Regions from separate parts of the Arthrobacter sp. NPDC056691 genome, predicted to be linked through region 2. Evidence: riboswitches for the same ligand, from Rfam matches in the RefSeq annotation. Region 2 holds a riboswitch; each other region holds the start of a gene.

Region 1 (9,764 bases), on a different contig from region 2:
CGCCTGAGCGGCATTGCCCACCTTCGGGGACATGAGACGGACCGGCTCGCCGCGCTCGTCACGGAGATCAACCGCCTCGGCGGCGATGCAGAGGAAACCGCGGACGGATTGATCATCCGGCCAGCGGAACTGCACGCCGGCGTGGTGCACAGCTACGCGGACCACCGGATGGCCACCGCCGGGGCCATCCTCGGCCTGGCGGTCAGAGGTGTGGAAGTGCAGGACATCGCCACGACATCCAAGACCATGCCGGACTTCCCGCAGCTGTGGGCGGGCATGCTCGGCCAGCGGAGCAATGCTGTTTCAAACAGGGCAGCGACCGACACCGCGGGGACCACCGGTGGCACGCAGCACTGATTCCTGGGACGAATCCGATGTCCGGATCCGGCCGAACAAGAAGGGTTCGAGGCCCCGGACGAAGGACCGCCCCAGCCATGAGGACGCCGTCACGGGGCGGATCATCACCGTTGACCGGGGACGTTACACGGCAGTCGTAGGCGAGGACTCCGGCCATGAGCGGACCGTCATCGCCGCCCGCGCCCGGGAATTGCGCCGCTCCCCCGTGGTGGCGGGTGACTTCGTGTCCCTCGTGGGTGATGTCTCAGGCGCACCGGACACCCTCGCCCGGCTCGTGAAGATCCTGGACCGCAAGACGCTGCTGCGCCGCAGCGCCGACGACACCGATCCGGTGGAACGCGCCGTTGTGGCCAACGCTGACCAGCTGGTGGTGGTTGTCGCTGCCGCCAACCCGGAACCCCGCACCGGGTTCATCGACCGGGCGCTGGTGGCCGCCTATGACGCCGGAATCGAGCCGCTGCTGCTGGTCACCAAGGCGGACGTCAAAGACCCCACCGAGCTGCTGGGCAACTACCGCCATCTCGACTTTCCGGTCATTATCAGCCGCACTGCTGACTCTGACGCATCCGGCATCGACGCCCGGTCCGACGACGGTCTCTCCGCCCGGCTCGACGTTGCCGCGGTGTCCGAACTCCGCGCCCATCTGGACGGCAAGGTGACAGTGATGCTGGGCCACTCCGGCGTCGGAAAATCCACCATGGTCAACGCGCTGACCGGCGCCGAACGTGCCACCGGCGGCGTCAATGCCGTAACGGGCCGCGGAAGGCACACGTCGTCGTCGGCCCTTGCCCTCAAGCTCGCTGACGCCCCGGCCGGGAGCTGGATCATCGACACGCCGGGCATCCGCTCCTTCGGGCTGGCCCACGTCGACCCGGACCGCATCCTGCACTCCTTCCCCGACCTTGAGCCGGGCACCGAGGCCTGCGAACGCGGCTGCAAGCACGACGCCAGCGCCGTCAACTGCGGCGTGGATGCATGGGTCGCGGCCGGCCACGCCGGCCCCACGGGAGCGGCCAGGCTCGCGTCCCTGCGCCGCCTCCTGGGCACCGACCCGCGCGCGGAGGGCCAGGAAACCAAGGAACTCGGCAGCGTCGGATAGCCTCCCCCGGCGCAGCCCGGCCACTGCCTCCCCGCCCCGCCGGGCCTTTGAGGGTAGTTTGGAACCATGACCCAACCCGCTTCAACGTACAACGATGACCTGCGTCTGGCCCATGTGCTGGCCGATTCCGTGGACGACCAGACCATGAGCCGGTTCAAGGCGCTGGACCTTAAAATCGAGACGAAGCCTGATCTGACGCCGGTCACCGATGCGGACAAGGCCGCCGAGGAGTCCATCCGCGGCCAGCTGTCCCGCTCCCGTCCCCGTGACGCCGTGCTCGGTGAAGAGTTCGGAAGTTCCGGCCACGGTTCCCGCCGCTGGATCATCGATCCCATCGACGGAACCAAGAACTTTGTCCGCGGGGTGCCGGTGTGGGCCACGCTGATCGCCCTGGTCGATGAGGGCGAACCCGTCGTGGGCGTGGTCAGCGCCCCTGCGCTCGGCAAGCGCTGGTGGGCGGCCAAGGGCGCAGGGGCGTACTCGGGCCGTTCCCTCGCCGCCGCGACCAGGCTCAAGGTATCCAACGTGTCCAGCCTCGCCGACGCCTCGCTGTCCTACTCAAGCCTCGGCGGCTGGAAGGACCGCGGCAACCTCGATGAATTCCTCCGGCTCACCGAGGATGTGTGGCGCACCCGCGCCTACGGCGATTTCTGGTCCTACTGCATGGTGGCCGAAGGAGCGGTGGACATCGCCTGCGAACCGGAGCTGAACCTGTACGACATGGCGGCGCTGGTGCCGATCGTGACGGAGGCAGGCGGCCGTTTCACCTCCCTCGAAGGCACGGACGGCCCGTTCGGCGGCAACGCCCTGGCGACCAACTCGATCCTGCACTCGGAGGTCCTGAAGCGGCTGAACCCGCAGCTGGACGATTTGCTCTAGCTTTCCCCCCTCCCCCGGCGCCTTAGCGCTGAATATTACGACGGCGGTCGTCCCCTTTTGGTGACGACCGCCGTCGTTTATTCGGCCGTGAGCCGCATATCCATGCTGCGTAATAATCCGCTTAACATTCCGAACCGGCTTTTTCATCGCCCCTCCGGATGTCCTAGTCTCGTAACAGGTCACGAGTGCCAGCGCTAAACCCCGGTTAGCTGGCCGGCAACCCTCCATTCGCGGTGGGGTGCCCCGGGTGACGACCAGGCCGATCCGGAACGGACCCGGCAAGCGCGGATCCCCGTCACACGGGGTCCTTTCTCAGTGAGGTCCCATGACGACTGCAATCATTTCCCCCACCACCGACGCTGGCGTGCTGGACGGCCGATTTGCCGCCGCAGGCCGTCCCCTGGCCGCCGTCACCGGCGCGGAAATCCAGGCTCCGCTGATCCAGGGCGGCCACGTCCGCTATGCCAACCTGGACTACGGCGCCTCCGCGCCTGCCCTGTCCGTCGTTTCTGCATACCTCAACGAGATCCTGCCGTACTACGCAAGCGTGCACCGCGGCGCGGGTTATGCCTCGCAGATCAGCACGTCCGTGTACGAGAACGCGCGGGACATCGTGCGGGAGTTCGTGGGCGGCCGCGCCGATGACGCCGTCATCTTCACCCGGAACACCACCGACTCCCTCAACCTCCTGGCCGGTTGCCTGCCGGTGGAGGGGCACCACCACACCGGTGAAGTGCTGTACCTGGACATCGAGCACCACGCCAACCTGCTGCCGTGGCAGGGTGTGCCGCACCGCAGCGTCGTGGCCTCGGAAACGCTGGAAGCGACCATCAGCAGCCTGCGCACCGAACTGGAGCACGGTGACGTCAGCCTCCTTGCCGTGACCGGCGCCTCCAACGTCACCGGCGAGATCCTTCCGATCCGGCGCCTCGCTGCGCTGGCCCACGAATACGGTGCCCGGATCGTGGTTGACGCCGCGCAGCTCGCGCCGCACCGGCGCGTGAACATCGCCGCGGACGACGTCGACTACCTCGCCTTCTCCGGCCACAAGCTCTACGCCCCCTTCGGGGCCGGCGTGCTGATCGGCCGTCCCGACTGGCTCGACGCCGGCAACCCCCACCTCGCCGGCGGCGGCGCTGTGAGCGAGGCCAGGCTCGACGGCGTCAGCTGGGCCACCGGCCCCGCCCGCCACGAGGGCGGCTCACCCAACGTGCTCGGAGCCGCCACCCTGGCCCGGGCAACCCAGGTCATCGCCGCCCTGGATCCGCAGAGCTGGCATGCCCATGAGGCCGCCATCCGGTCCTTCCTCGTCGAGGGGCTACGCAAGATCGACGGCGTCACCGTCCACCAGATCTTCGAGGACAGCGACCCGGACGACGCCATTGGCGTGGTCAACTTCTCCTTGGAGGGTTACGACGCCGGCCTGGTGGCCGCTTACCTGTCGGCCGAACACGGCGTGGGACTCCGCGACGGCCGCTTCTGCGCGCACCCCCTGCTCAAGCGCCTAGGCCTGCCGTCCGGCTCCCTGCGCGCCAGCTTCGGCGTTGGGTCACGGCTCGAGGACGCCCAGCGGCTGCTCGCCGGCATCGAGGAGCTCCGCCGCTCCGGCCTCGGCTGGGACTACGTGGTGGACGCCGGTCGCTGGGTTCCGGCGAACGACACCCGCACCTACCCCGCGTGGGCACCCAACACCCCCGGCACCGCCGGCGCCGCCCCCTGCGTGCAGGACTAACCTCCGCCCCGGCCTGCCACGGCGGAGGTCCACGCCAGCGCACCCTGTACGGTAAATTCGAAAGGTAATTTTCGACGTCGGACTAAGGAGACTGTGCGTGGCACGGGGCGGTCCCAAACTTCATCACGGACGGCGTCAGGAGCTCGGGCAGAGCTTCCAGGACGGCGGCGAGCATTACCACCGCGTCCGTCCCGGCTACCCTGCCGATTCCGCGGACTGGCTTATTCCGGCCGGGGCCCGCACAGCTGCCGACATCGGCGCCGGAACCGGTAAATTCACGGCCTTGCTGGTGGAACGCGGGCTGAGCGTCACCGCCGTGGACCCTTCCGCGGACATGCTGGAGCAGCTCAGCCGTGTCTTTTCGGGCGGTGACTACCGCCCGGTCCGGGTTCTGGAAGGGACCGCGGAGGAGACCGGACTGCCCGACGCGGCATTCGACGTCGTCAGCGTTGCCCAGGCGTGGCACTGGTGCGACCCCGCGCGGGCCAGCACCGAGATTTCCCGGATCCTCAAACCCCACGGGGTACTGGGCCTGATCTGGAACCAGCTGGACACCTCAGTGCCGTGGGTGCACCGGCTGTCCCGCATCATGCACGCGGGGGACGTCCACAAACCCGACTTCCGCCCCAAAGTCGGCCCGGAATTTACGTCCCTGGATAGCCACCTGACCCGGTGGGAGGATCCCGTCACCCCGGACGACATCCTCGAACTGGCCAAGTCCCGCAGCTATTACCTGGCGGCCAACGACGCCACCCGCGCCAAGGTCACCGGCAACCTGACCTGGTACCTGCACGAGCACCTGGGGCATGCCGAGGGCGCACTGCTGCAGCTTCCCTACCTCACCCAGACCTGGCGGGCTGTCAGGGCCGAACGCCGTGGTGGCAGCGGGTAGGCTTGACGCTGTGAAGACCAGTACGCCCTCCTCCTCGATCGAGGACTACGTTAAGGTCATCTATTCCTTCACGGAATGGCAGGACAAGCCCATCACCTCCACCCAGCTTGCACAGCGCCTCGGCGTGGCCAATTCCTCGGTTTCCGAGATGGTGCGCAAGCTCAAGGACCAGGGCCTGGTCCTCCACAAGCCCTACAGCGCCATTACGCTCACGCCCGAGGGTGTCCGGCTTGCCCTCTCCATGGTCCGGCGGCACCGGCTCATCGAGACGTACCTGGTCAAGGACCTCGGTTACAGCTGGGACGAAGTCCACGACGAGGCCGAACAGCTGGAACACGCAGTCTCGGACACCTTCATTGAGAGGCTGGCAGCCCGCCTGGGCAACCCGTCACGGGATCCGCACGGCGATCCGATTCCCGCCGCAGACGGCACCGTCCGGATGCCGTCTGCCCACCGGATGATCGAGCTCGACGACGGCCACACGGGCAGGATTACCCGGATCAGCGACGAGAACCCGGAGCTGCTGCGTTACCTTGCCGCGGAAAAGATCAGCCTCGACGCCGACGTCGAGGTGCGCGGCCGCAAGCCCTTCGGCGGCGCACTCGTGGTCCGCATCGGCTCCCCCGGGACCAGCCGTGACGTTGACCTGGCCGACGAAGTGGCCTCCGCACTGTGGATCCACAGTGACTCCGCGCATCCCGGCTGCCGCATGGCCGGCCTGTAGGCACAGGTGCCTGCTCCCCTGGCCGGCAGCACCGGCACCGCCCACAAGACGGGGGCCGGCTACGGCTGGCGGGTCTGGACGGCCGTGGCCGCCGGCGGGCTGCTGGGCACGGAACTCCGGTACGCGCTGGGACTGCTGTTCCCGGACCAGCCAGGCGACCTGCCGTGGGCCACGCTGGGCATCAACGTCGTGGGCAGTTTCGTGCTGGCGGCCCTCACCACCATCTGGATCGCGCGGCCGCACACCGCGTTCTGGCTCCGCGCAGCCATCGGGCCAGGCGTGCTGGGCTCGTTCACTACCTTCTCCGCCGTCGTATTTTCCACAGACCAACTGACCCGTGCCGGGCTCCCCGGTCTGGGGCTTCTCTATCTGGGACTGTCCGTCCTGCTGGGGCTGGCGGCGGCCGCCGCCGGCTGGCGGACCGGCAAGGTGCTGGGCGCCCCTCGTGCTCTCCGCGGCACTGACGGGGTTGGACCGTGACGGCGCTCCTCGTGGGGCTTTTCGGCGTCGCCGGGGCCCTCCTCAGGTTCGCCGTGGACGGCTGGCTGGCGGGGTTCCCGTCCCCGTGGCGGCACTGGCCCTGGGCTACCCTGCTGGTCAATCTGGTGGGCTCGTTCGTGATCGGGCTGTCCGTGGGTGTCAGTTCGGTGTTCGGCCCCGAATGGCATTCTGCTGTGGCCACCGGGCTCGCCGGCGGGCTGACCACCTTCAGTTCCTGGACCACGGCCACGGTGCGGCTGGCCAGTGAACGGCGCTACCTTGCCGCCGCCTCAAACATCCTCGCCAACCTGGTGCTGGGGCTGGCTGCGGCCGCGGCGGGAATCGCGCTCAGCGGCGGCTAGCCGGCACGGGGTTGCGGATTCCGACGGCGGAACAGGCCGCACCCAGCAACAGCAGCGCGGCCGTGGCCAGCAGTGCGCGGTGCAGGCCCGGCGTCGTCAGCTCCGGACCGACGATGAAACCCGCAAACGCGATGCAGACCAGGCCGGCGATCCTCGAAACCGCATTGTTCACCGCGGAGCCCACGCCCGCCTGCTTCTCGGGCACGGATCCCAGGATGGCCGCCGTCAGGGGTGCCACCGTCATGGAAAGGCCGAGGCCGAAGACCAGCTGCCCGGGCAGGACCTGGCTCCAGTAGTTCAGGGCGCCGCCAACGGACAGTGTGAGCAGGAAGCCGGCCGCACACAGCACCGGCCCGGCAGTCATGAACCACCGCGGCCCGTACTTGCCGGCAAGGCCGCCGAAGAATGATGCCAACAGCATCAGGATCACGGTCGAGGGCAGCAGCGCCAGGCCGGCGGTGGTGGCCTTCATGCCGCCCACCTGCTGGATGTAGATGCCCAGCGCAAAAAACCCGAGGGAAAACCCGCCGTAGATTGCGGCGGTGGCGATGTTGCCCCAGCCGAAGTTCCGGACCGCGAACATGCCCAGGGGCAGGAGCGGGGCGGCTGTCCGCGATTCGTGGATGAGGAAGGCCACCGTGGCCACGAGGCCTGCGGCCAGCGACAGCCAGACCTGCAGGCTGCCCCACCCCGCGCTCCCCTGCTCGATCAGGGCATAGACCGGACCGCCAAGCGCAACGACGGCAAGGAGAGCCCCCGCAATGTCGATCCTGCCGGAAACGCCGGGTGCGGTGTCGGCCTTCCGCAACCTGGCCAGCACGGGCCAGATGGCCGCCGCCGGCAGGACGTTGACGAAGAAAATGACCCGCCACGAGAGCAGGTCCACCGACACGCCACCGATCAGGGGGGCCACGATGGCGGCGGCACTTGTCCACGCCGACCATTTACCGATGGCCGCACCTTGGCTGCCGCTGTCGAAGTGGCTGACGATCAGCGCGAGCGAGCTGGGAACCAGCAGCGCTCCGGCCACGCCCTGCAGCCCGCGGCTCACCACAAGCATTTCGGCGGTCCATGCTGCCCCGCAGAGGACCGAGGTGAGGGCAAACCCGCCCAGCCCCCACTGCAGCACACGTACCCGTCCGAAGTGGTCCGACAGCGAGCCGGCCGCCAGGATAAGGGCGCCCAGCGTGAGAAGGTAGGCGTCCACCACCCACTGCTGGACGCGGAGGCCACCGCCGAGTTCCCTGCCGATGGCGGGCAGCGCCAGGCTGACGACGAAGCTGTCAAGGATCGCCATGAACGACGCCACAATCGCAACCGTCAGTACCTGTCGCTGGAGTCGCGTGGGCGCGGTGGTCTGGCTGGCATCGCTCATGACTTACCGTATCGTGGACTGGATGATCAGCAGACGTGATGCGGCAATTGCCCTGGATGTACCTCTGGAAATGGCCCAGCGCCACGGCATTCCCAAGCTTCTGACCGAAGCCCAGCTGGGCGAGCTGCTGGACAATCCGCCTGCCTGGCTCGTCCAGTCCCGCGCCAACCGAACAGGGAAAAGGCCGGTGTGGGTGCATCTCGTCTGCGCGGTCTGCGGCTACGAGGAGGCGGCCCGGCCCAAGAAGTGGTGGCCCGAGTTCACGTACGTCGTATGCGACCATCACCGCCCCTCCGAGGTTCCCCCGCCGGCGCCCGGATTCGTACGGAGCGAGTTCGACGGCGTGGGCACCAGGTTTGTGGGCATCGCCGACGTCACGGGCTGACAGGTGATTAGGGCAGTTACATTTGTGCGGGAACAGGCGTAATTTACGTAGGGAGGGGCACCCTCCTGCCCCTCGGACGAGGGAGCACGCAATGCCGGACAAGTCGCCGCACCAGCAACAGCAGAAAAAAGCGGGCAAGACCATCAAGCAGAAACGCGCGGACAAGAAGGCCAAGCACCCAATTGAGGGAGCCCCGGACCCTGTGGCGCATCTGAAGAAACGCTGATTGCCGGATTACACCGAACGGGATGGCCAGGATTCCTTGGCCACCCCGTTTGCTTCTGTCTACCCCCAGTCCGCCATTTCGCCCGGAACCGCCGCGATGTCGGTGACGTGCCCGTCGCGGAGGACGGTTATGTTCATCGGGACGCCAATGGCCTCGGCGAACAGCAGTTTCTGCAGGCTCTCGGCGTTGCTGACCGCGCGGAAGCCTACCCGCAGCAGCACATCGCCGGTCCGTAGCCCTGCCTGCTCCGCCGGGGAGCCGGACAGCACCTCAACCACTCGCAGCCCTTCGCGCTGGCCCGTGCGGACCACGTCACTGGCCGCCAGGCGTACTGGTGTGCTCACCACGCCCAGGTACGCGCGCCGCACCCGGCCGTCCGACAGGAGCGCGGAGATTATCCGGCGCGACGTGCTGTTGATGGGAACGGCCAACCCCAGCCCGGCGCCGGCCACCGCAGTGTTGATTCCCACGATCCGGCTTCGTGAGTCGGCCAGAGCCCCGCCGGAACTGCCGGCGTTCAGGGCGGCATCGGTCTGGATGACATCCTCAATGACCCTCCGGTTGCGTCCGGCCCAGACAGGGATGGCCCGTCCCAGTCCGCTCACCACACCTGCCGTCACCGAGCCCGAGAGCCCCAGGGGGTTCCCGACGGCAATCACCAGTTGCCCGACCTGCAGTGATTCGGCGTCCCCGAACTCCGCGGGCGCGACGTGCGGAGCACGGCCCCGGACCACGGCCAGATCGGACAACGGATCCGCGCCCACCACCTCGAGATCAGTACCGGAGCCGTCAGCGAAGACAGCGCGGCCCTTCTGGGTCCCGGCCACCACATGGGCATTGGTCAGCAGGTAGCCGTCCTCGGTGAACAGGACTGCTGATCCGGCGCCGACCCGGAACCGTCCGTTTCGCCGGTTCCCCGTCATCTCGATGGCAGCCACGTGGGGTGTGACGGTTCTGGCCACCCTGATGACCGTCTCCGAATAGGAGTCAAGGGCCGCGCCGTCGTCGACGGGACCCGGTTCGTTTGCAGCCGCCGTGGACATGGCATGCCTCCCTACCGCTGATTTCGAATCGCTGGATTCGTGATACCTGTCACAACTCCGCCGGCGGGGTGGGTAGTCCCGCGCTGGCTACGCCGTGGGTGAACAGCTGCGGCTGCCGCGGCCGGGATCAGCAGCTTAAACGCCGAACGCCCGGACCGAGGTCCGGGCGTTCTTCGTCAACAAGGCATAGGAAACCCCGGAAACTCGAGG
Region 2 (9,764 bases):
CAGCACGGACGCCGTGGGGCCTTGCTCCACGATGACCCCGTGCCGCATTACGATGATCCGGTCCGCCCGGTCCGCTGCCACGCCGAGGTCGTGCGTAATGAGCAGCACGGCAGTTCCACGCTCCGCGGTCAGGGCGGCGATGTTGTCCAGGATCTGCCGCTGGACCGTCACGTCGAGGGCGCTGGTGGGCTCGTCGGCTATGACCAGCCGTGGCCTGGCGGCGAGCGCGGCGGCGATGAGGACCCGCTGCCGCATTCCGCCGGAGAACTGGTGCGGGTACTGCCAGGCGCGCGCCGCGGCGTCGCTGATCCCGCTCTCCTCGAGCAGCCGGACGGCGGCTTCGCGGGCAGCCTTCCTGGGCTGGATCCGGTGGATGGTCTGCGACTCGGCCACCTGCTCCCCCACGCGCTGCAGCGGGTCCAGCGACGCCGTGGGGTCCTGCGGAATCAGGCCGATCTCCTTGCCCCGCACGTTCTGCCATTCCTTGCGCGTCAATCGGGTGAGGTCGGCGCCGTCGAACAGTACCGTCCCGGAATCGCGGTGGGCGTTGCCCGGCAGAAGGTTGATGATGGAGTGCGCGGTGGTGGTCTTGCCCGATCCGGATTCACCCACAATGGCCACCACCTCGCCCGCATTGACCTGGAAGCTGACCCCGAGCACGGCGGGCTGCGGTTCGCCGTCCACCAGGTAGGAAACGTTCAGTTCCTCCACCGTCAGCAGTGGCGGTCCGGCAGCTGCATCTGTATTGGCGGTCATCGGCTGGTCCTTGTCTGGAAAGCGTGGGAGATGCGGTTGGTGGAAAGCACGACGGCGGCAATCACCACGCCTGGCAGGGTCACCAGCCACCACGCGGCCACGAGGTAGTCGCGGCCTCCGGCCACAAGGGAACCCCATTCCGAGGCGGGCGGCGGGGCGCCGAAGCCCAGGAAGCTGAGCGACGAGATGGACAGCACGGCCGCGCCGAACTCCAGCGCGGACAGTGCGAGCACCGGCCCGGCCGCGTTGGGCAGCACATGGCGGAGCAGGATGGTGTGCCAGCGCACGCCGGAGGACCGTGCCGCCTCGACGTACACCGCCGTTCCCACGCGCAGCGATTCGGACCTCATGATGCGGGCGAAGTTGGCCACGCTGGCCACGCCTACCGCGATGGCGATATTGACCGTGCCGAAGCCCAGCACCGTGATCAGGGCCAGGGACAGCAGGAGGCTCGGAATGGCGAGCAGGACATCCATGAGGCGCATGATGGCGTCATCAACCCAGCCGCGCACAAACCCGGCCAGCAGCCCAAGGGCCGAACCGGCCACGAGGCCAACGGCCACGGCGACGGCAGTGGCGGCCAGCGACGTCGCCGAGCCGTGCACCACACGGGAGAACAGGTCACGGCCCAGGCTGTCCGTGCCGAACCAGTGCGTGGGCGACGGCGGCAGCAGCCGGTCCGCAGGGACCCCGGTGTCCGGCGGCCACGGGGTGAAGGCGCCCGGGACGGCGGCCCAGAGCAGTGTGGTAGCCAGCACCAGGACGGCGAGGAACAGGCCCGGGCTGCTGACGATGCCCCGGGCCGCCCGGTTCAGGAAACGGAGACCCGGGCCCTGCCCCGTCGCTCCCCTGCCCGGCTGACGGGCCGGTTCAGCGGCCGCGGCGGCGTCAATTCCACCCGCTGCGCGCGGCGGACGGGCGGCTGCGTCTCCTGCCCGGGCTGTGTGGGAATCCGTGTCGGTCTCCGACAAGAGCTGCTGTGACATGGTGCCTCCTAGGCCTTGGCCGTCTTGCCGACGTTGATGCGGGGGTCCACGAGAGGGTAGATCAGGTCCACCACGAGGCTGGTGACCACGAAGATGGCGGCCGCGAGGACAACGAGCGTCTGCACCACGGGAATGTCCCGGCTGTTGACCGCCGTGACCGTGAGCCGGCCGATGCCGGCGCGCGAAAATACGGTTTCACTGACCACGGCACCGGCCAGCAGGTTCCCCACCAGGATTCCAAGCATCGTCAGGGTGGGGATGGCCGCGTTGCGGAGGGCGTGCCCGAAGTTGATGAGTGCTTCGCTGGCACCCTTGGCCCGGACCTGCTCGATGTACGGCTCGCCGAGGGTCTGGCGCAGGCTGCGGGACAGCAGCTGGGCGATGACGGCCGCCGTCGGGATCGCCAGGGTGAGTGCCGGCAGGACGATGCTGGCGGCGCCGTCGTTACCGATCGCCGGAAACATCCGGAGCCGGAAGGAGAACAGCTGCAGGAGCAGCAGCCCGATCCAGAACGTCGGCACGGCGATCCCGAGCGGGGGCAGCGAGCCGAGGGCCTGCCGCACCCAGGGGTTCCGGCTGAAGGTGGCCGCGGTGGCCAGGGCGCTGCCGAGCAGTACGGCCAGGGCGAATCCCGCGGCGGCCAGTTTGATGGTTTCCGGCAGGACCTCGGCCACGGACTGGGTGGCAGCCACGCCGTTCTTGATGGAGATGCCGAAGTCGAGCTGCAGGGCCTTGCCCAGGGCGATGAGGTACTGCTCGTGTAGCGGCCGGTCCAGCCCGTATTCGCTGCGGAGCTTCGCCACGAGCGCAGGGTCCACGGAATTCTGTTCGTCCCCGCTGGCCATGATGCTGACGGCGTCGCCCGGGAGCAGGTAAAGGATGAAGAAGGAGACGGTGTAGGCCGCCCAGAGAACAAAGGCACCCTGCAAGAGACGTTGCCCGATGTAGCGGAACACTACTTGGCCAGCCAGGCGTCGTAGAAGTCCAGGCGGCTGGAGGCCTCGAACTTCAGGTCGTGCACCTTCCCGCTGGCGGAGATCGTGGTGGAGAGCTCGTACAGCGGGATGGAGTGCGCGTCCTTGATGAGTGTCTCCTGGGCCTGGTCCACGAGCTTCTGCCGTGCGCCCTTGTCCAGTGCGGCTGCCTGCTCGCCAAGGGTGGTGTCCACCGGCAAAGCAGAGCGGAGGTTGCTGCCGCCGCGGGCCGTGTTGGCGCCGAAGACGGTCCGCAGGACATCCGGATCGCTGCGGGTCAGGTTGCCGTAGGAGAAGTCGTAGTCCTTGTTCGCCTGGGCTGCCGTGACGTCAGCGATGGTGGTGAACTTCAGCTGAAGGTCGATGCCCACCGCCTTGAGCTGCTGCTGCACGAGTTCCAGGACTTCCTTCGGCGACTGCCAGTAGGTGACCGAGAAGGAGAGCTTCTGGCCGTTCTTGGCGCGGATGCCGTCCGCTCCGGGCTTCCATCCGGCGTCGTCCAGGAGCTTCTTGGCGCCGTCGGGATCGAACTTCAGCAGATCGCTGAAGTCCTTGAAGAACGGGGTGGTGTGGGACAGCACTCCCTTGGCGGGCTGGTCTGCCTCGGTCAGCAGCGTCTTGGTGATTTCCTCGCGGTTGATGGCCCTGGAAATCGCCTGGCGCACCGCCGTCTCCTTGAGCTTCGGCGTGGACTCGTTGGAGTACAGGTTGTAGACCACGCCTGGGTTCGCCCTGGTCTCCTTCCAGAAGCCGTTGCCGTCAAAGAGCTTGGTGTCCGCAGCGGAGATGGCCGCTGTGGCATCGATCTGCCCGGACTGCAGGCTGCCGGTCCGGTTGCCTGCTTCCGGGATGATCTTGAAGGTGACGGTGTCCAGGTAGGCCTCACCCTTGTTGCTGTTCGTGGAGGCCGGCCACGCATATCCTGCCCGGCGCTCCAGGACTGCTTCCTTGTCCACCGTGTAGCTCTTCACGGTGAACGGGCCCGATCCGTCGAATTTGCCGGCGCACCGGTCGGCCGTGCTGAGTTTCGCCGACGCCGGGGAGAGCAGCCCGAGGGTGAAGGTGGAGGTGGCCTGCAGGAACTGGGCGTTCGGCTTCGCGAAATCCACCACCACGGTCTTCGGATCCTTGACCGTGATGCCGCTGACGTCGCTGAGGTACGTGGAACCCAAGGTGGCTTTGGCGCCGAGGGCCTTGATCGCCTCGAAGTTGGTCTTGACCGACTGGGCGTCAATGGGTGTCCCGTCGGCGAAGGTGGCCCCGCTCCGGAGCGTGAACGTGAAGCTCGTGGCGTCCTTGTTCGCCTCAAACTTCTCGGCCAGCCACGGCACGATCTCGCCGGTGTCCGGGTCCTGGGAGGTCAGCGACGCCACCGTCTGGCGGGCGACGGCGATCGCGTCGTTGTTGCCCACCTGCTGCGGATCGATGCACCCGCGGTCCACGGAAACCGCGAAATTGAGGTTGCCGCCCCGGACAGGGGTGCCGCTGGCACCCGGCTGGGATCCGGCGTCGGACGTTCCGCCGCACGCGGCGAGCAGCAGCGTAACGGTTCCCAGCAGCGCACCGGCGGCCGCTGTCCTGCCGATCCGCCGTGCCTTGGCCGGTTCAGGACGGGTGGAAGCAGCGTTGATGTTTCGGGTGGTCATGCGACTTCCTCGTTTTCGTTGGTGCCCACCGATGCCAGGGAGCCGCTGCGGTGTGACAGCGGGGCGCGGAGCCCCAGGTTTTCGCGGAGCGTGGTGCCCCCGTATTCGGTCCGGTAGACCCCTCGGTCCTGCAGCCTGGGGACAAGCTCGTTGACGATGTCGTCGAGTCCGGAGGGGACGATCCAGGGCGTGATGTTGAAACCGTCCACGGCACCGGAATGGGCGTATTCGGCCAGCAGGTCGGCGACGTCGTCGTAGGAACCGACCAGGCCCCGGCCGTTGAGCTGGGCGCGGCCGGAGACGAACTGCCTGATGGACTGCCCCTTCTCCTTCGCCTCGGCCCGCCACTCCGCGGCAAGCTCCCGGGCGTTCTTTCCATGGAACGCGTTGCCCCGGGTGGGGTCGGTGACGTCTACGACGGGGTCGACGCCGGGAAGCGGGCCGTCGGGGTCGTATTCGCTGAGGGTGCGGCCCCAGAACTGCTCCAGGAACGCAATGGCGGTCTGCGGACCCACCTGCCGTTCGCGGACCCACTGGTGCTTTTCCTCCGCTTCCTTGGCGGTGGGTGCCAGGATGAACTCCTGTCCCGGGAAGATCTTGACGTCATCCGCCGGCCGGCCTGCCTTTAGCGTCCGGGCCACAATGTCCTCCCGGAACTTCTTGGCCTCCTCCAGCCCGGCGTGCCGGGAGAAGATGACGTCGGCGTTGCGGACCGCGAAGTCGCGCCCGTCCGGGGAGTCGCCGGCCTGGAACAGGACCGGGTGGTGCTGGCCGGAGCGCGGGAGGCGGCCGGTGATTTCGACGTCGAAACTCGCGTCCTTGCGGCGGACGGAGGTGATGCCGTCCTCGGCCAGCCATCTGCGGGAGCCCCGGGACCCGGCGATTGCGCCGTCAGCCCAGGAATCCCAGATCGCTTTGGCGGTCTGGACGAATGCTTCGGCCCGGATGTAGCGGTCCTCGTGAGCCAGGAACCCGCCGCGCCGGAAGTTGGCACCGGTCCAGGCGTTGTCCGTGGTCACGATGTTCCACGCCGCCCGGCCGCCCGAGAGAAGGTCCAGGCTGGACAGCCGGTGGGCCAGGTCGGCGGGATCGTTGTAGGTGGTGTTCTGCGTGGCCACGAGTCCGATGTTGGTGGTCACTGCAGCCAGGGCCGCGAGGGCCGTCTGCGCGTCCGGCCGGCCCGCGACGTCGAGCTCGTGGATCCGGCCCAGGTGTTCGCGGAGCCGCAGCCCTTCGCCCAGGAAGAAGGCCGTGAAGAGGCCGCGTTCTGCGGTCTGTGCCACCCGGCGGAAAGATTCGAAGTCGGTCTGGGATCCGCTCTCTGGATCACGCCAGACTGTGGTGTGGTTGACGCCCTGGAAGAAGACGCCGAACTGGATCTGGCCGTTGCCGGCAGTGCGCGACGGGGTGCTCATGGGTCTGGCCTCTCTAGAGGGCCGCGGCGGCGGCGTAGCGGTTGGCGGGACGGGGCAGGCCGAAGGATTCACGCAGAGTGCTGCCCGGGAGGGGGCTGGACAGCAGGCCGCTGCGCCGAAGTTCCGGGAGCACCAGGGCGGCCAGCTCCGGAAGGTCGGTGTCCAGCACCGCGGGGCTGATCCGGACCCCGTCGCCCTGCTGGAACAGCTCGGCGAGGAGCTCCACCAGCCCGGCCGCGTCTCCCACGTAGCGGGCGCCGCCCTGCCATGGCTCGTGCGCTTCCAGTTCGGCCAGCCGGTCGGCTGCCCGCTGGCCACGGGCGTCGAGGACCACGTCCAGTTCCAGGAGTGTGCGCGGGGCGCCGGCGTTCCTTGCAGCCTCGGCTGCCGGCGCCAGCTCCTCCGGCGTGGCCGCGGTAACCAGCGCCACGTCGGCTTCGACGGTGGGCAGGAGGGCCGCCGGGGCAAAGACCGGCAGCTGCCCCTGGAAGGGGCGCGGAATGATGGACGGGCCCTTCACGGAAAACTGGCTTCCCTCGAAATCCGCATAGTGCAGCTTGCCCGCGTCGAGGAACCGGCCGGTGGCCTCGTCCCGGATCACGGCGTCGTCTTCCCACGAATCCCACAGCCGCCGGGCGCTTTCGACGACGTCCGCCGCCTCCGCGCCGGCTTCCCCGGCGGGAAGGACGTCGCGGCCTACCGAACGTGCTTCCTGCGGCGTGTTCTCTGCGCTGACCAGCCACCCTGCCCGGCCGCGGGAGGAATAGTCCAGGCTCGCCAGCTGGGTGGCCACGTGGAAGGGCTCCGTGTAGACCACGCCCGCCTCGGGCACCAGGCCGATCGACCGCGTCACGGGCGAGGCAAAGGCCGCACGCTGCACCGCGTCGATCCGTCCCGCGATCCCGGCGGCTTCGGTGTCCATGGTCCGCGAGTCGTGGAAGGTGGCGAGGTGGAAGCCGGCGACGTCCGCTGCCTGCACGGTTTCCCGGATGCGGCTGCCGGTCAGCAGGGCGTTGGGCTCGTGCGCGGCGAACCGCCAGGCTGCCGGGTGCGCGCCGTCCCCGTCGAGCTCGATGCCGAGCACGGCGGAACGGTTTTTGGGTGTGGGTAATGAAGGCATGGTTCCCTCTTTTTAGGGGCCGCGGACGGCCGTCTCGACATTCACTTGCCGCAATGCGGCCAGGTCTGTTTCCGGAGCACCCCGCCATCAAATGCCTGAGGGTTGCCGCAGCACGAGCCGGTCCTTGGCGTGCTGACTCTGGACCTAGACGTTGAATCTAGGAGGGCTGGCCGGACTTTTCCAAACCGCCGGTCTCGTGGTGTCAATTCGGGAAATACCGCGTCAAGCAGCGGTGCATTCCGTCATGCGCAGCCTTCATTTGTGACGGATTTTGGGCTCCGGTTACCCCCGGTTTCCGGACATTGAGGACGGTGACGGAGGAGTTTGGCCAGCGCCGGACGCTCCGTAGTGTTCTGCCATGCCCAAGCCTTCCGCGGTTCCCCTCTCGGTCCTTGATCTCAGCCCCGTCTCCGCCGGCCAGACTGCCGCAGACGCCCTGCGGAACAGCATTGCGCTGGCCGTCTCGGCAGAGGCGCTGGGGTACAGCCGCTATTGGCTGGCCGAACACCACTTGAGTCCGGGCGTTGCCGGCTCCGCCCCGCACGTCCTGTCCGCCCTCATTGCCGCGGCGACGAGCAGCATCCGGGTGGGAACGGCGGCCACAATCCTGGGTAACTACCGGCCGGTGCAGATCGCCGAAAACATCGGGACACTGTCCGCCCTGTACCCGGGGCGCGTGGACCTCGGCTTTGGCAGGTCCGGGGTGCCCAAGGTGCCGGCCGAAGAGGCCGGGGCTCCCGCTCCGCTGGCCCCTTCGCCGGCCTCCTCCGGCCCTTCGGGGAACCGCGTGGTGGACGGCCTGGTGATCCCGGCCCCGCGGCCGCTGTTCGGCAGGAAGTTCCCCGAGCGCTTCCAGGTCCAGGCCGATCTGCTGGGGCGGGTGGCCGGTGATGCGGACAACTTCGAAAACGACGTCCAGGACATCATCGCGTTCTTCGCCGGCGAATACCGCGCAGCGCAGGGCACGGAAGTCACCGTCCACCCGGCGCAGGGCAACGCTCCCGGGTTCTGGATCCACGGGTCCAGCGCCGGACCCAGTGCCCGGCTCGCCGGAAAGCTCGGCCTGCCCTTCGGGGCGAACTATCATGTGGCCCCGGCCGCGGTCCTGGAGTCCGTCGGCGAATACCGGTCGCATTTCAAACCGTCCGCCACCTTGGCTGAGCCGTACGTAGCGGTGTCCGCCGATGTCGTGGTGGCTGAGACCGAGTCCCGGGCCAGGACCATCGCAGCCGGGTACGCGGACTGGGTCCACAGCATCAGGACCGGCCGCGGCGCCATTCCGTACCCGGCGCCCGGGGATGCCGAACGCCGGCCGGAGCTGGAGCCGGCCGAAGCGGACCTCATCCAGGACAGGCTGGACACCCGCTTCGTGGGCGACCCCGTGCAGGTGGCGGAGGGGCTGCGCACCCTGCAGCGCGCCACCGGAGCCAACGAGCTCCTGGTTACCACCATCACCCACCACCAGGCTGACCGGGTCCGGTCCCAGGAGCTGCTCGCGCAGGCCTGGGGACTCTCCTGACACCCTTCCCATCATTAACCAACATTCGAAGGAGCACCAATGAGCACCGAAAACACCACTCTTGATCCGCAGCTGGTCAGCGCCGATGAGGCCGCACGGCTTATCGGCGCGGGGGCCCTCCTGATCGACGTCCGCAGCGACAAGGGCAGGGCCAGCACAGGCAGCGTTCCGGCGGCTGTCGTGGTGGACCGCGAGAACGTGGCACAGGACTTTGGGCCGGAGTCCCCCGCCCGCCTCACCGGCGTGACCGGAACGGACCAGCAGATCGTCGTCTTCTGCGGTTCGGTCAACGGCTCGCGTCCCGTGGCCGAGAAACTCAAGCTGCTCGGCTACTCCCGTGCCGTGCATGTCGACGGCGGGTTCCCGGCACTGCGCGACGCCGGGGTCCCCGCCACCGGGCCGACGGTGGAAATCGACGAGCCGGCCCAGCCGGCGGCCGTCTAGCGAGAGTCCGCCAAGGCTTGGTCGGCCGGCGCCGTCCCTTCCGCTGCCGCCGTCCGTTCCGCCGACGCCGTCCGTTCCGCTACAGCGGGGCGGGCGGCGTTGCCGTTCCGGCGGCGCACCACCGCGGTCCGGATCCAGTCGAGGCTGCCGGCGGCGATGGCAACGGCGGTCAGGGCCGAACACAGGATGATGCCGTCATGGAAGGCGCCGCGGTAGCCGTTGCCCGCGGCCACGGACCCGGCAGCACTGCCTAAACCGGATCCTGCGTGCAGGAACAGACCGGCCACGGCGGCCGAACACAGCGCCGCCGAGAACCGTTGGCTCAGCTGGTAGAAGCCGGCGGCCACCCCGGCGGTCCCGGCCGGCGCATGCCCCAGCGTCAGGGCCTGGTTGGGCGCCACCACGAGGCCCGTCGCCGCTCCCTGGACCAGGCCCACCCCGGCAACAGCCAGCGCCGCGGCCGAGTGGTCCAGGTGCTGCACCGCAGCATCCTTGGCGACGAGGGTGGCGAGGCTGGCGGCCAGTGCGAAGACGATGCCGGCCCGGCCGAACCTGGCGACGAACCGCCAGCTGGACCCGGAGGCCAGCAGCATGCCGGCGGCCTGGGGTGCCAGGATGCCTGCCGCGGCGAGCGGGGCGAGGCCGCTTCCGGACAGAAAGTAGAAAGCCATGACCGCGGACATCGCAGCGCCCACGCCGAACTGGCACAGCGCCACCACCGTGCCCAGCACGTAGCCCCCGGAACGGACCAGCCCTGCGCTGAGCAATGGCGTCCGCCCGCGCCGGTGATACAGCAGCTCCCAGCCCGCAAAACCCAGGAGCACCGTTGCTCCTGCGGCCAGCCAGGCCGGGGACGACTCCGGCGTGCCGTAGACCGTGGGGACGAGGAAGGCCACCACCACGG
Region 3 (9,764 bases), on a different contig from region 2:
GCCGCGTTCGAGGCGCGCGGCACCGAAGTGATCGTGGCCGGCGCCTAACACCAGGCGCACAGGCGGCGGTGCCTAGAAGATCACGGGCGGGGCGTCCAGCACGGTTTCGTCCACCCGGCGGTCCACCCACTGGGTGAAGGGGGTGTCGAGTTCGTACTTGCCTGCGCCGTTTTGCACCAGCATCCGGATCTCGGCGTTTTCCGGGTTGTTGAGCGACTCGAAGTACTCCACCGACCAGTGGAACCAGCGCATGCAGAACAGGCGCATGGTCAGGCCGTGCGTCACCAGCAGTGCGTTGGGGGAGTAGTCCGGCTTGGACCAGTGCCGGTACAGCGTTTCCATGAAGGAGGAGATCCGGTCGTAGACGTCGGAGCCGGACTCGCCTTCACGGAAACGGTAGAAGAAGTGGCCGTAGGCGTTGCGGAGTTCTTTCTGATCCTCGATGTCGCCGGAAATCTGGAAGTTGGCCCAGTCTTGCTCGCGCAGCCGCGGCTCCTCGATCACCCGCTCCGTCAGGGAGCCAAGATTCAGCGCCTCGAGGGTCTGGTAGGCGCGCAGGTACGGTGACACGTAGACGCTCACCTGCCGGCCGTCCAGCTCGCGGCGGATGCGTTCCCCGGCGGCCTTCGCCTGCTCCAGCCCCAGCTCCGTCAGCGGAATCCGGTAGTCGGGCACCCTGTTGTAGATGGAGGTGTCCGCGTTGGCCGCCGACTGGCCGTGCCGGATCATGATGATTTTCCCGGGAGCGCTCATAGTTCCCCAGCATAGGGTGAGCCCGCAGCCGGACAGGAACCGACTGGCCAGACGGTTGCAGGAACCGGGAAGCCTGACAGGAAAGTACCAGCAGGTGCAGGCAAGATAGGAACATGTTGGTTCCCTCCCGCCGTCGGCTGCGGTTTGAAGTATGGATTGTCCTTGGCTTGTCGCTGGGGCAGTCCGCCGTCTACTCGGTGGTGCAGCTGCTGGACAAAATGACCCGGGCACCGCTGGCGCAGGGGACGTCCACGCTGAACAGGTCGCAAAGCACCCGCGAGTATTTCGACCTGACCTACCAGCTGCTGGACATCGTCTTCGCCCTGGTGCCGGTCCTGCTGGTGATCTTCTTCCTGACCGACCAGCGCCAGGCGAAGTCCGGGTCCGGCCATGACTCCGGCTCCGCGTTCCGGAAGCTGGGGTTCAACTTCGCCCGGCCAGGCAAGGACCTGCTGCAGGGTCTCGGGCTGGCCGCCCTGATCGGCATTCCGTCGCTGGGCCTCTACGCTGCCGGGCGGGCCCTGGGCATTACCACCGCCATCATCCCCAGCGGACTGGACGCTTACTGGTGGACGGTGCCCGTGCTGGTTTTGTCTGCGGTGCGCCATGCGATCGTGGAGGAGGTCATTGTGGTGGGCTACCTGCTGGACCGGTTCGGCAAGTTCGGCTGGTCCATGCCCCTGGCGATCTTTGTGTCCTCAATGCTCCGCGGCAGCTACCACCTGTACCAGGGGTTCGGGCCCTTCATTGGAAACGCAGTCATGGGCGTGGTCTTCGCCTGGGTCTACACCAGGACCCGGCGGGTGATGCCGCTGGTGATCGCGCACGCGCTGCTGGACATCGTCGCGTTCGTGGGGTTCAGCCTGTTCGGCAAAGCCGTCGGCCTGGGCTAGTCCGGGCCCGCGGTGGGCGGCCCGGATGGGCCGGCCGGGTTAGTGCCTGGGCCGTTAAAAATGATTCGGCCGCCATCGGCGGGTGACGTCGTTGGCACCCGCTGATGGCGGCCGAAGTGGAGGGCAGAAAGCGCGTCAGATGGTGACGGCGCCCGCTGCGGTTTCGAACGTGACGGAGAGGATGCCCGGCGTACCGTGCGGGGCCACCCAGTTCACGGCGACGTCCTCAAGCGGCCGTTCGACGGGCTCGCCGAGCCACTCGGTCACGCGCTCGGCAGAGCCCGCGATCGTGAGGCTGGACATCTTCACGTTGCTGTCATAGGCGTTGGACGGGTGCAGCCCCGGATCACCCTCCCACTTCAGCATGTACGGCACCTGCGGATCCGCGATCAGGCCCAGGATGCCGATCTGCTTCCAGACCAGCTCCCGGCCGTCGGGGAACTTGCGGTTGCCGTTGACGGCGGAGCGGCCAAGGCGCTCCTCGAAGGGGGCGAGGTCGTCAACTTCGACGCACCACCCCATCCAGCCGCCGCCCGCCGCGGACCGGGCGCGGACGGCCTGGCCGAACGGTGCCTTGTCCGACGCCGGGTGGTCCAGGACCTCAACAACTTCCAGGTACTTGTGGCCGGCCAGCGGAATAATCATGTTCCGGGTTCCAAACCGGGGGTGCACCCCGCCCTTTACGGCTTCGACGCCGAGGGCAGAGGAGATACGTTCGGTGGTGGCCGCGAGGCCATCGTGTTCACAGGCGTAAGAGACGTGATCCATGCGCATGCCCTCATCTTGGCACTTTGTGACGGGCCTCTCAGCTTAGGGTCGCCTAACCTTGCGAAAAGTCCATACTTTGACGAAGTTCGTCACAAAGCTGTGCGCGTAACAGGGCCATTCCTACACTGATCGCAGGTCATGAGTGCCAGCGATGAAAGCCCCGGCTCGCTGGCCGGCAACCCTCCACCGCGGCGGGGTGCCCCGGGTGAAGACCTGGCTACGCGGCGCCCGCCGCGCGGCAAGCGCGGGCCTGTGCCGGGACCAGCACATGCCCCTAAGCAGAGGAGCCTGCATGTCCAACGCATGGTCATTCGAAACCCGCCAGATCCACGCCGGCCAGGTGCCTGACAACGCCACCGGCGCGCGGTCGCTGCCGATCTACCAGACGACGTCGTTCGTCTTCCCCAGCGCTGAAAGCGCGGCCGACCGCTTCGCGCTGGCCGAGATCGCGCCCATCTACACGCGGATCGGCAACCCGACCCAGGACGCCGTCGAACAGCGGGTCGCCAGCCTGGAAGGCGGGCTTGCCGCGCTGCTCCTGAGCTCCGGCCAGGCCGCCGAGACGTACGCCATCCTCAACGTCGCCGAGGCCGGCGACCACGTGGTGGCCAGCCCCAGCCTCTACGGCGGCACCTACAACCTGCTGGCACACACCCTGAAGAAGTTCGGCGTGTCCGTCACCTTCGTGGCCGACCCGGACAACCTGGAGCAGTGGCGCGACGCCGTGCAGCCGAACACCAAGCTGTTCTTTGCGGAGGTGGTGTCCAACCCCCGGCAGGACGTCCTGGACATCGAAGGTGTTTCCCGGACCGCGCACGAGGCCGGCGTGCCGCTGATCGTTGACAACACCCTGTCCACGCCCTACCTCATCAGGCCGCTCGAGTGGGGCGCGGACATCGTGGTGCACTCGGCCACCAAATACCTGGGTGGACACGGGGCCGCCATTGCCGGTGTCATCGTGGATTCAGGCAACTTCGACTTCAGCAGGGACCCGGAACGCTTCCCGGGCTTTAACACGCCGGACCCCACCTACAACGGCCTGGTCTACGCCCGCGACCTCGGCGCAGGCGGTGCCCTGGGAGCCAACCTGTCCTACATTCTCAAGGCGCGGGTCCAGTTGCTCCGCGACCTGGGCTCCGCGGTGTCCCCGTTCAATGCATTCCTCATCGCACAGGGCCTGGAAACATTGAGCCTGCGCGTGGAGCGCCACGTGGCCAACGCGGTGGCCGTCGCCAGTTGGCTGGAAGCCCGGGGCGATGTGGAGTCGGTGGCCTACGCCGGCCTGCCGTCCAGTCCCTGGTACGAGCGTGGCCTGAAGTACGGGCCCAAGGGCACCGGCGCGGTGGTGTCCTTCACCGTGGCGGGCGGAGCCGAGGCGGGCAAGCGCTTCGTGGACGCCCTGGAACTGCACTCCCACGTGGCGAACATCGGTGACGTCCGCTCCCTCGTCATCCACCCGGCGTCGACCACGCACAGCCAGCTGACTCCGGAACAGCAGGGCGTGGCCGGGGTAGCCCCTGGCCTGGTCCGGCTGTCCGTGGGCCTGGAGCACATCGACGACATCCTGGCCGACCTCGAGGCCGGATTCCGCGCGGCGAAGGGCGCCTGATTCCAGGTGCCGCAGGTGGAACTCCCGGCCCCTGAGCGGGCGGGGAGTCACACAGCCGTCACATTCTTCGCGCAGATGTCCGCCTGTTTCGTAAACTGGGCAACAGGTCATGAGTGCCAGCGACAGCCCCGGCTTGCTGGCCGGCAACCCTCCTTCCGCGGTGGGGTGCCCCGGGTGAAGACCTGGCCTGCCGGACAGCTGCCGGCGGGCAAGCGCGTAGAAGAGGTTTACCCATGACGATTTCCGTCAGCAGCACCGACGTTCCCGCCGGCAAGACGCAAAGCCGCACTGTTCCCAGCCGAGCAGTTCCCGGCGACACGGTTCTTCCCGATGGCACAGTTCTTCCCGACGGCACGGTCCAGTACCTGAATATTGGCAGCCTGGAGCTCGAGGCCGGCGGATTCCTGCCGGACGTCACCTTGGCCTATGAAACCTGGGGAACGCTCAACGCGGAAGGCTCCAACGCCATCCTCGTCCAGCATGCCCTCACCGGCAGCACGCACGTGACGCGTGGCGCCGGTGACGAGGAGGGCTGGTGGGAACAGCTCGCCGGGCCAGGTGCGCCGGCGGACACTGACAGGTTCTTTGTCATTTCCATCAACATCCTGGGCGGCTGTTACGGGTCCACCGGACCGTCGTCGACCGCGCCGGACGGCAAGCCCTGGGGTTCGCGCTTTCCGCTGGTGACGCTCAGGGACTCCACCGTTGCCGAGGCGAGGCTCGCCGACCGGCTCGGCATCGGCAGTTGGCACGCCGTGGTGGGCGGATCCATGGGCGGGGCACGCGCGCTCGAATGGGCAGTGACTTTCCCGGAGCGGGTGCGCCGCTGCGGCGTCATCTCCGTCGGTGCCAGGAGCACCGCCGAACAAATCGCTTTCGCGCAGGCGCAGACCCTTGCCATCCGGCAGGACCGCCACTTCAGCGGGGGCGACTACTACGGCGGCCCGGAACCCGAAGAGGGCCTGGCGCTCGCCCGGCGGATTGCCCACATCACCTACCGGTCCGCCTACGAACTCGATTTCCGGTTCGGCAGGAACGCCCAGGCCGCTGAAGAGCCGCTGCAGGCCGATGCCCTGGCGGGCCGCGGCCGTTACCAGGTGGAGAGCTACCTCGACCACCAGGGCAACAAGCTCGTCCGGCGCTTCGACGCCAACAGTTACATCGCCCTGACGGAAGCACTCATGAGCCATGACGTCACCCGCGGGCGGGGGACACTCAAGGAAGCCCTGGCCCGGGTCACCGCCAACTTCTTCGTGGCCGCCGTCGAGACGGACCGGCTGTACTTTCCCGCCCAGTCGATGGAACTCGCCGAGGCCCTGCCCGGGAATGTGGACGTGCACATGATCGATTCGCCGATCGGCCACGATGGCTTCCTCACGGAGATCGGCCAGCTGAACGCCCAGCTCAGGGAACATTTCCTCAACTGATTCCGGAGCCGTCCTTGGGACCGGAGCCGGCCGCATCGTGGCAACGCCGCCGGCGTACGTGTGCATTTATGCAGATGCGCCCTGCACTATTTGGCGTTGAGCTTGCGTCATCGGCAGACCATACTCGTTGAATCCGGCGTTCGTGGTGCGCATCACACCCATTCGCCACCGACTGGTCCCCGTGGTGTCGAGGAAGACGCCGAAGGAGTTCGCAATGAGTACGGAAAGCTCCGCCGTAAGGCGTGCAGAAGAAACCGACGTCAAGGCCTCAGGCCTCAAAAAAGTTGTCACGGCGTCCATGGCCGGCACCGTCGTGGAGTGGTATGAGTTCTTCCTCTACGCCTCGGCCGCCACCCTGGTCTTCGGCAAGGCCTTCTTCCCCAACGCCGGCACCGAGCTGGACGGCATCATCGCCGCCTTCCTCACATACGCCGTCGGCTTCGTTGCCCGCCCGATCGGCGGGATCGTCTTCGGCCACTTCGGCGACAAGTTCGGCCGCAAGCAGCTGTTGCAGCTGAGCATCATCCTGGTGGGTGTTTCCACCTTCCTCATGGGCTGCCTGCCGACGTTCCAGCAGATCGGGTACTGGGCGCCCGCGCTCCTGGTCTTCCTGCGGTTTGCCCAGGGCTTTGCTGTCGGCGGTGAATGGGGCGGCGCGGTCCTCCTCGTGGCCGAGCACAGCCCCAGCAAGTCCCGCGGTTTCTGGGCCAGCTGGCCGCAGTCCGCCGTGCCCATGGGCAACCTGCTCGCCACGGCCGTGCTGTTCATCCTGTCCTCCACGCTGACCCAGGAAGCGTTCCTCGGCTGGGGCTGGCGCGTGGCGTTCTGGCTCTCCGCGGTGATCGTCCTGATCGGCTACTACATCCGCACCAAGGTCAACGACGCCCCGATCTTCCTCGAAGCCCGCAAAGAGGTCGAGGCCGGGCACAAGGGCTACGGTGTTGCCGAGGTATTCAAGCGCTACCCGCGCGGCGTCTTCACCGCCATGGGCCTGCGGTTTGCGGAGAACATCCTCTACTACCTGGTGGTGACGTTCTCCATCACCTACCTCAAGACCGTGGTCCAGGCCGACACGACGCGGATCCTGCTCCTGCTGCTGGTTGCCCACGCCGTGCACTTCGCCGCCGTTCCGCTGGTTGGCAAGCTGTCTGACCGCTTCGGCCGCAAGCCGGTCTACATGGCCGGCGCCATCCTGGGCGCAACCTGGGGCTTCTTCGCCTTCCCGATGATGGACACCAAGAACGACGTGATCATCCTGGCCTCCATCATGATCGGCCTGCTGTTCCACGCACTCATGTACGCCGGCCAGCCGGCGATCATGGCGGAAATGTTCCCCACCCGGATGCGCTACTCCGGCGTCTCGCTGGGCTACCAGGTGACCTCCATCGTCGCCGGTTCGCTGGCCCCGATCATCGCAGCGTCGCTTCTGGGCACCTACAAGTCCTCCGTTCCGGTGGCCATCTACCTGCTGATCGCCTGCGCCATCACCGCCGTCGCGGTGTTCTTCCTCAAGGAAACCCGCGGCGTCTCGCTCCACGACGTGGACGCAGCGGACGCCCGGGGCACCGCCGACCTGCTCGCGGCCGGCAAGAAGTAGATCCGGCTTTCCCATGAAAGCAGCAGTCCTCTACTCCACCGTCCCCCATACGGCTACTGCATCGCAGGAGCCCAGCTACGCCGAGGCCCGGCCCCTCGTGGTGCAGGAGCTGGAGCGGCCGGAGCCGCGTGCCGGCGAGCTTGGTGTGGCGATCACGTATTCCAGCCTGTGCCATTCCGATCTTTCCGTGGTGGACGGTTCCCGGGTCCGGCCGTTGCCCATGGCACTGGGCCACGAGGCGGTGGGGCGGGTGGTGTCTGTCGGCGGGGGCGTCTCCGATGTATCGGTCGGCGACCATGTGGTGCTGGTCTTCGTGCCGAGCTGCGGGGACTGCCGCGCCTGCAGGTCCGGCCGCCCCGCGCTCTGCCACCGGGCGGCCGAGGTCAACGGCTCGGGCGACCTGCTGCACGGCGAGGCGCTGCTGCGGACACCGGCGGGGGAGCGGATCAACCACCACCTGGGCGTCTCGGCTTTCGCCGATTATGCCGTGGTGGCCCGGGAGTCGGTGGTGGTGATTGACGACGACGTCCCTGACACTGTCGCGGCGATGTTCGGTTGCGCTGTGCTCACCGGCATGGGAGCCGTGCTGAACACTGCCGCTGTCACGGCCGGCCAGTCGGTGGCCGTTTTCGGGCTCGGGGCGGTGGGGCTTTCGGCTGTCATGGCCGCCGCCCTCGCCAGGGCGGGCAGCGTGATCGCCATCGACCCCAATCCCGGCAAGCACCAGCTCGCCCTCGACTGCGGCGCGACAGCGGTGGGAACGCCCGAGGACGCAGCCAGGCTCATCGCGGATGCCGCGGGCGACGGCGTCGACGTCGCCATCGAAGCCGTCGGCTCCGCCGGCGTGATCGCCGCCTGCCTGGGGCACGTGACCCGGGGCGGCGCCGTGGTTTCGGTCGGCCTGCCCCATCCGTCAGCCGAGCTGACGGTCCCCGCGCTGCAGTTCGCCGGGGCCGGCAAGGTACTGCTGGGTTCGTACATGGGCGACGCCGTTCCCGGGCGGGACATCCCGCTCTACCTGGGCTACTGGCGCGAGGGCAAGCTGCCGGTGGAGCTGCTGCACACGGACACCAGGCCACTCACCGAGATCAACGAGGGGCTGGATGCGCTGGCGTCCGGGCAGGTGGTGCGGCGGCTGTTCCAAGCCTGAGGTGCGTGGCCCGGCGGCCGCACTGCTGCGGCGTCGGCGGTGCTGGCGTGCCGGTTCTCCGGTGCGTCAGCCCGCCAGCAGCCCTGCCCGGGATTTCACTTCCTCCTTGAGTGATGCGATGACGGCCTGAACCGCGGCCGAGCGGAGGGACTCGGGGCGTGCCACCGCCCAGATGGGCAGCTGACGCTGGAAGTCGTCCGCGAGGACCGGAACGAAGTCCGGCTGCCCGGCCACCATGAAGTTCGGCAGCAGCCCGATGCCCGCGCCCTGCCGCACCGCCTCCACCTGTGCGAACACGCTCGTGGCCTGGAAGCTTGAGCTGGGCATCGGCAGCTGCGAGGACCAGCGGTGTCCCAATTCTGCCACCTGGAGCGCAGACTCAACGTAAGACACAAAGCCGTGCTGCCCCACGTCGTCGAGCGTTTCCGGCAGTCCGTGTTCCGCGGCGTAGCCGGGGCTGGCGTAGAGGCGCAGGTAGTAATTGCTCAGGAAGATGGTCTGGGCGTTGCTGACGTCGGTCCGGCCCACCACGATTTCCAGGTCCACGCCGGATCTGTTCTGGCTGACCTTCCGCGTGGCGCTTAGCATCTCGATGTTCAGCTGCGGATTTTCCTGCTGCAGCCGGACCAGTGCCGGGGTGACGAACACGGCCCCAACCCCGTCCGTCGTCGCCACGCGCACCAGCCCGGACAGGGCGCTCTGGTCCTGGCTGATGAGGCCGGAGAGCGATCCGAGCGTGCTCTCGATGGCTTCCGCCGCCTCCACCGCGGACGCGCCCAGCTGGGTCAGTTCCCAGCCGTGCGGGCTGCGTTCGAGGGTGCGCCCGCCCAGCTGCTTGTCCAGGGCGAGGATCCGGCGGGAGATGGTGGTGTGGGTGGTGCCGAGCGTTTCCGCCACCGCGTTGAACCTGCCCAGGCGGGCAACTGTCAGCAGGATCAGCAGGTCGTCCGGGCTCGGAAGCCGCCTCAGGTCCACGGCAAGCCTTCCTCTCATGTGCATCAGTGCACATACCGTCTGTAATTTTTCCCCTTGATTGCACTCTAGCAGGGTGTGATCGTGGACACGGACCTTCCGGCCCCGGCGGCCGGATCCGTAGCAAAGGAGCTTACGAATGGCAGTCATCGGTTGGATCGGCCTCGGAAACATGGGTGGCAACATGACCGCGAACCTGGCGAAGGCCGGGCACGATGTCCGCGGCTTTGACCTCAATCCCGCGGCGCTCGCCGCCGCCGAGGAGGCCGGCGTCAAGCCGGTAGGCAGCATTGCCGAGGCCGCCGACGGCGCGGACGTGGTGTTCACCATGCTGCCCAAGGGTGAGCACGCCCGCGCCGTGTACCTCGGCGAAGACGGCGTCCTGGCCCATGCGGACACCCGCACGCTGCTGGTGGACTCCTCCACCATCGACATCGCGTCCGCCCAGGAACTGCACGACGCCGCCGCTGCCGCCGGCTTCCGCTTCGTGGATGCCCCGGTGTCCGGCGGCATGAGCGGGGCCCGGGCCGGGACGCTGACCTTCATGGTGGGCGGGGAAGCGGGCGCGGTCGCAGACGCCACCGGCTTCATCGGC

The links. A riboswitch is a leader RNA that binds a small molecule or an ion and turns the genes downstream of it on or off. The one in region 2 is predicted to bind S-adenosylmethionine.
Region 1: another riboswitch for S-adenosylmethionine. It lies ahead of ACFRAU_RS13285 (aminotransferase class V-fold PLP-dependent enzyme); the one in region 2 lies ahead of ACFRAU_RS02430 (LLM class flavin-dependent oxidoreductase).
Region 3: another riboswitch for S-adenosylmethionine. It lies ahead of ACFRAU_RS21125 (bifunctional o-acetylhomoserine/o-acetylserine sulfhydrylase); the one in region 2 lies ahead of ACFRAU_RS02430 (LLM class flavin-dependent oxidoreductase).

Annotation. Positions count from the first base shown of each region.
Region 1 covers NZ_JBHTXX010000014.1:105,179-114,942, reverse strand. Annotated here, with positions in the region: gene aroA (3-phosphoshikimate 1-carboxyvinyltransferase) at 1-357, shown strand, start outside; gene ACFRAU_RS13295 (ribosome small subunit-dependent GTPase A) at 341-1,456, shown strand; gene hisN (histidinol-phosphatase) at 1,523-2,335, shown strand; SAM riboswitch class IV at 2,513-2,626, shown strand; gene ACFRAU_RS13285 (aminotransferase class V-fold PLP-dependent enzyme) at 2,661-4,067, shown strand; gene ACFRAU_RS13280 (class I SAM-dependent methyltransferase) at 4,165-4,959, shown strand; gene ACFRAU_RS13275 (metal-dependent transcriptional regulator) at 4,970-5,683, shown strand; gene ACFRAU_RS13270 (fluoride efflux transporter FluC) at 5,690-6,163, shown strand; gene ACFRAU_RS13265 (fluoride efflux transporter FluC) at 6,160-6,525, shown strand; gene ACFRAU_RS13260 (MFS transporter) at 6,512-7,900, opposite strand; gene ACFRAU_RS13255 (hypothetical protein) at 7,923-8,285, shown strand; gene ACFRAU_RS13250 (hypothetical protein) at 8,377-8,511, shown strand; gene ACFRAU_RS13245 (S1C family serine protease) at 8,571-9,554, opposite strand.
Region 2 covers NZ_JBHTXX010000002.1:98,932-108,695, forward strand. Annotated here, with positions in the region: gene ACFRAU_RS02405 (dipeptide ABC transporter ATP-binding protein) at 1-756, opposite strand, end outside; gene ACFRAU_RS02410 (ABC transporter permease) at 753-1,742, opposite strand; gene ACFRAU_RS02415 (ABC transporter permease) at 1,751-2,698, opposite strand; gene ACFRAU_RS02420 (ABC transporter substrate-binding protein) at 2,698-4,362, opposite strand; gene ACFRAU_RS02425 (NtaA/DmoA family FMN-dependent monooxygenase) at 4,359-5,777, opposite strand; gene ACFRAU_RS02430 (LLM class flavin-dependent oxidoreductase) at 5,791-6,897, opposite strand; SAM riboswitch class IV at 6,934-7,042, opposite strand; gene ACFRAU_RS02435 (LLM class flavin-dependent oxidoreductase) at 7,256-8,416, shown strand; gene ACFRAU_RS02440 (rhodanese-like domain-containing protein) at 8,456-8,860, shown strand; gene ACFRAU_RS02445 (MFS transporter) at 8,857-9,764, opposite strand, start outside.
Region 3 covers NZ_JBHTXX010000033.1:54,632-64,395, forward strand. Annotated here, with positions in the region: gene ACFRAU_RS21105 (DeoR/GlpR family DNA-binding transcription regulator) at 1-48, shown strand, start outside; gene ACFRAU_RS21110 (histidine phosphatase family protein) at 73-753, opposite strand; gene ACFRAU_RS21115 (CPBP family intramembrane glutamic endopeptidase) at 867-1,646, shown strand; gene ACFRAU_RS21120 (VOC family protein) at 1,782-2,420, opposite strand; SAM riboswitch class IV at 2,549-2,665, shown strand; gene ACFRAU_RS21125 (bifunctional o-acetylhomoserine/o-acetylserine sulfhydrylase) at 2,707-4,023, shown strand; SAM riboswitch class IV at 4,129-4,244, shown strand; gene ACFRAU_RS21130 (homoserine O-acetyltransferase) at 4,257-5,450, shown strand; gene ACFRAU_RS21135 (MFS transporter) at 5,665-7,047, shown strand; gene ACFRAU_RS21140 (alcohol dehydrogenase catalytic domain-containing protein) at 7,061-8,197, shown strand; gene ACFRAU_RS21145 (LysR family transcriptional regulator) at 8,264-9,166, opposite strand; gene mmsB (3-hydroxyisobutyrate dehydrogenase) at 9,309-9,764, shown strand, end outside.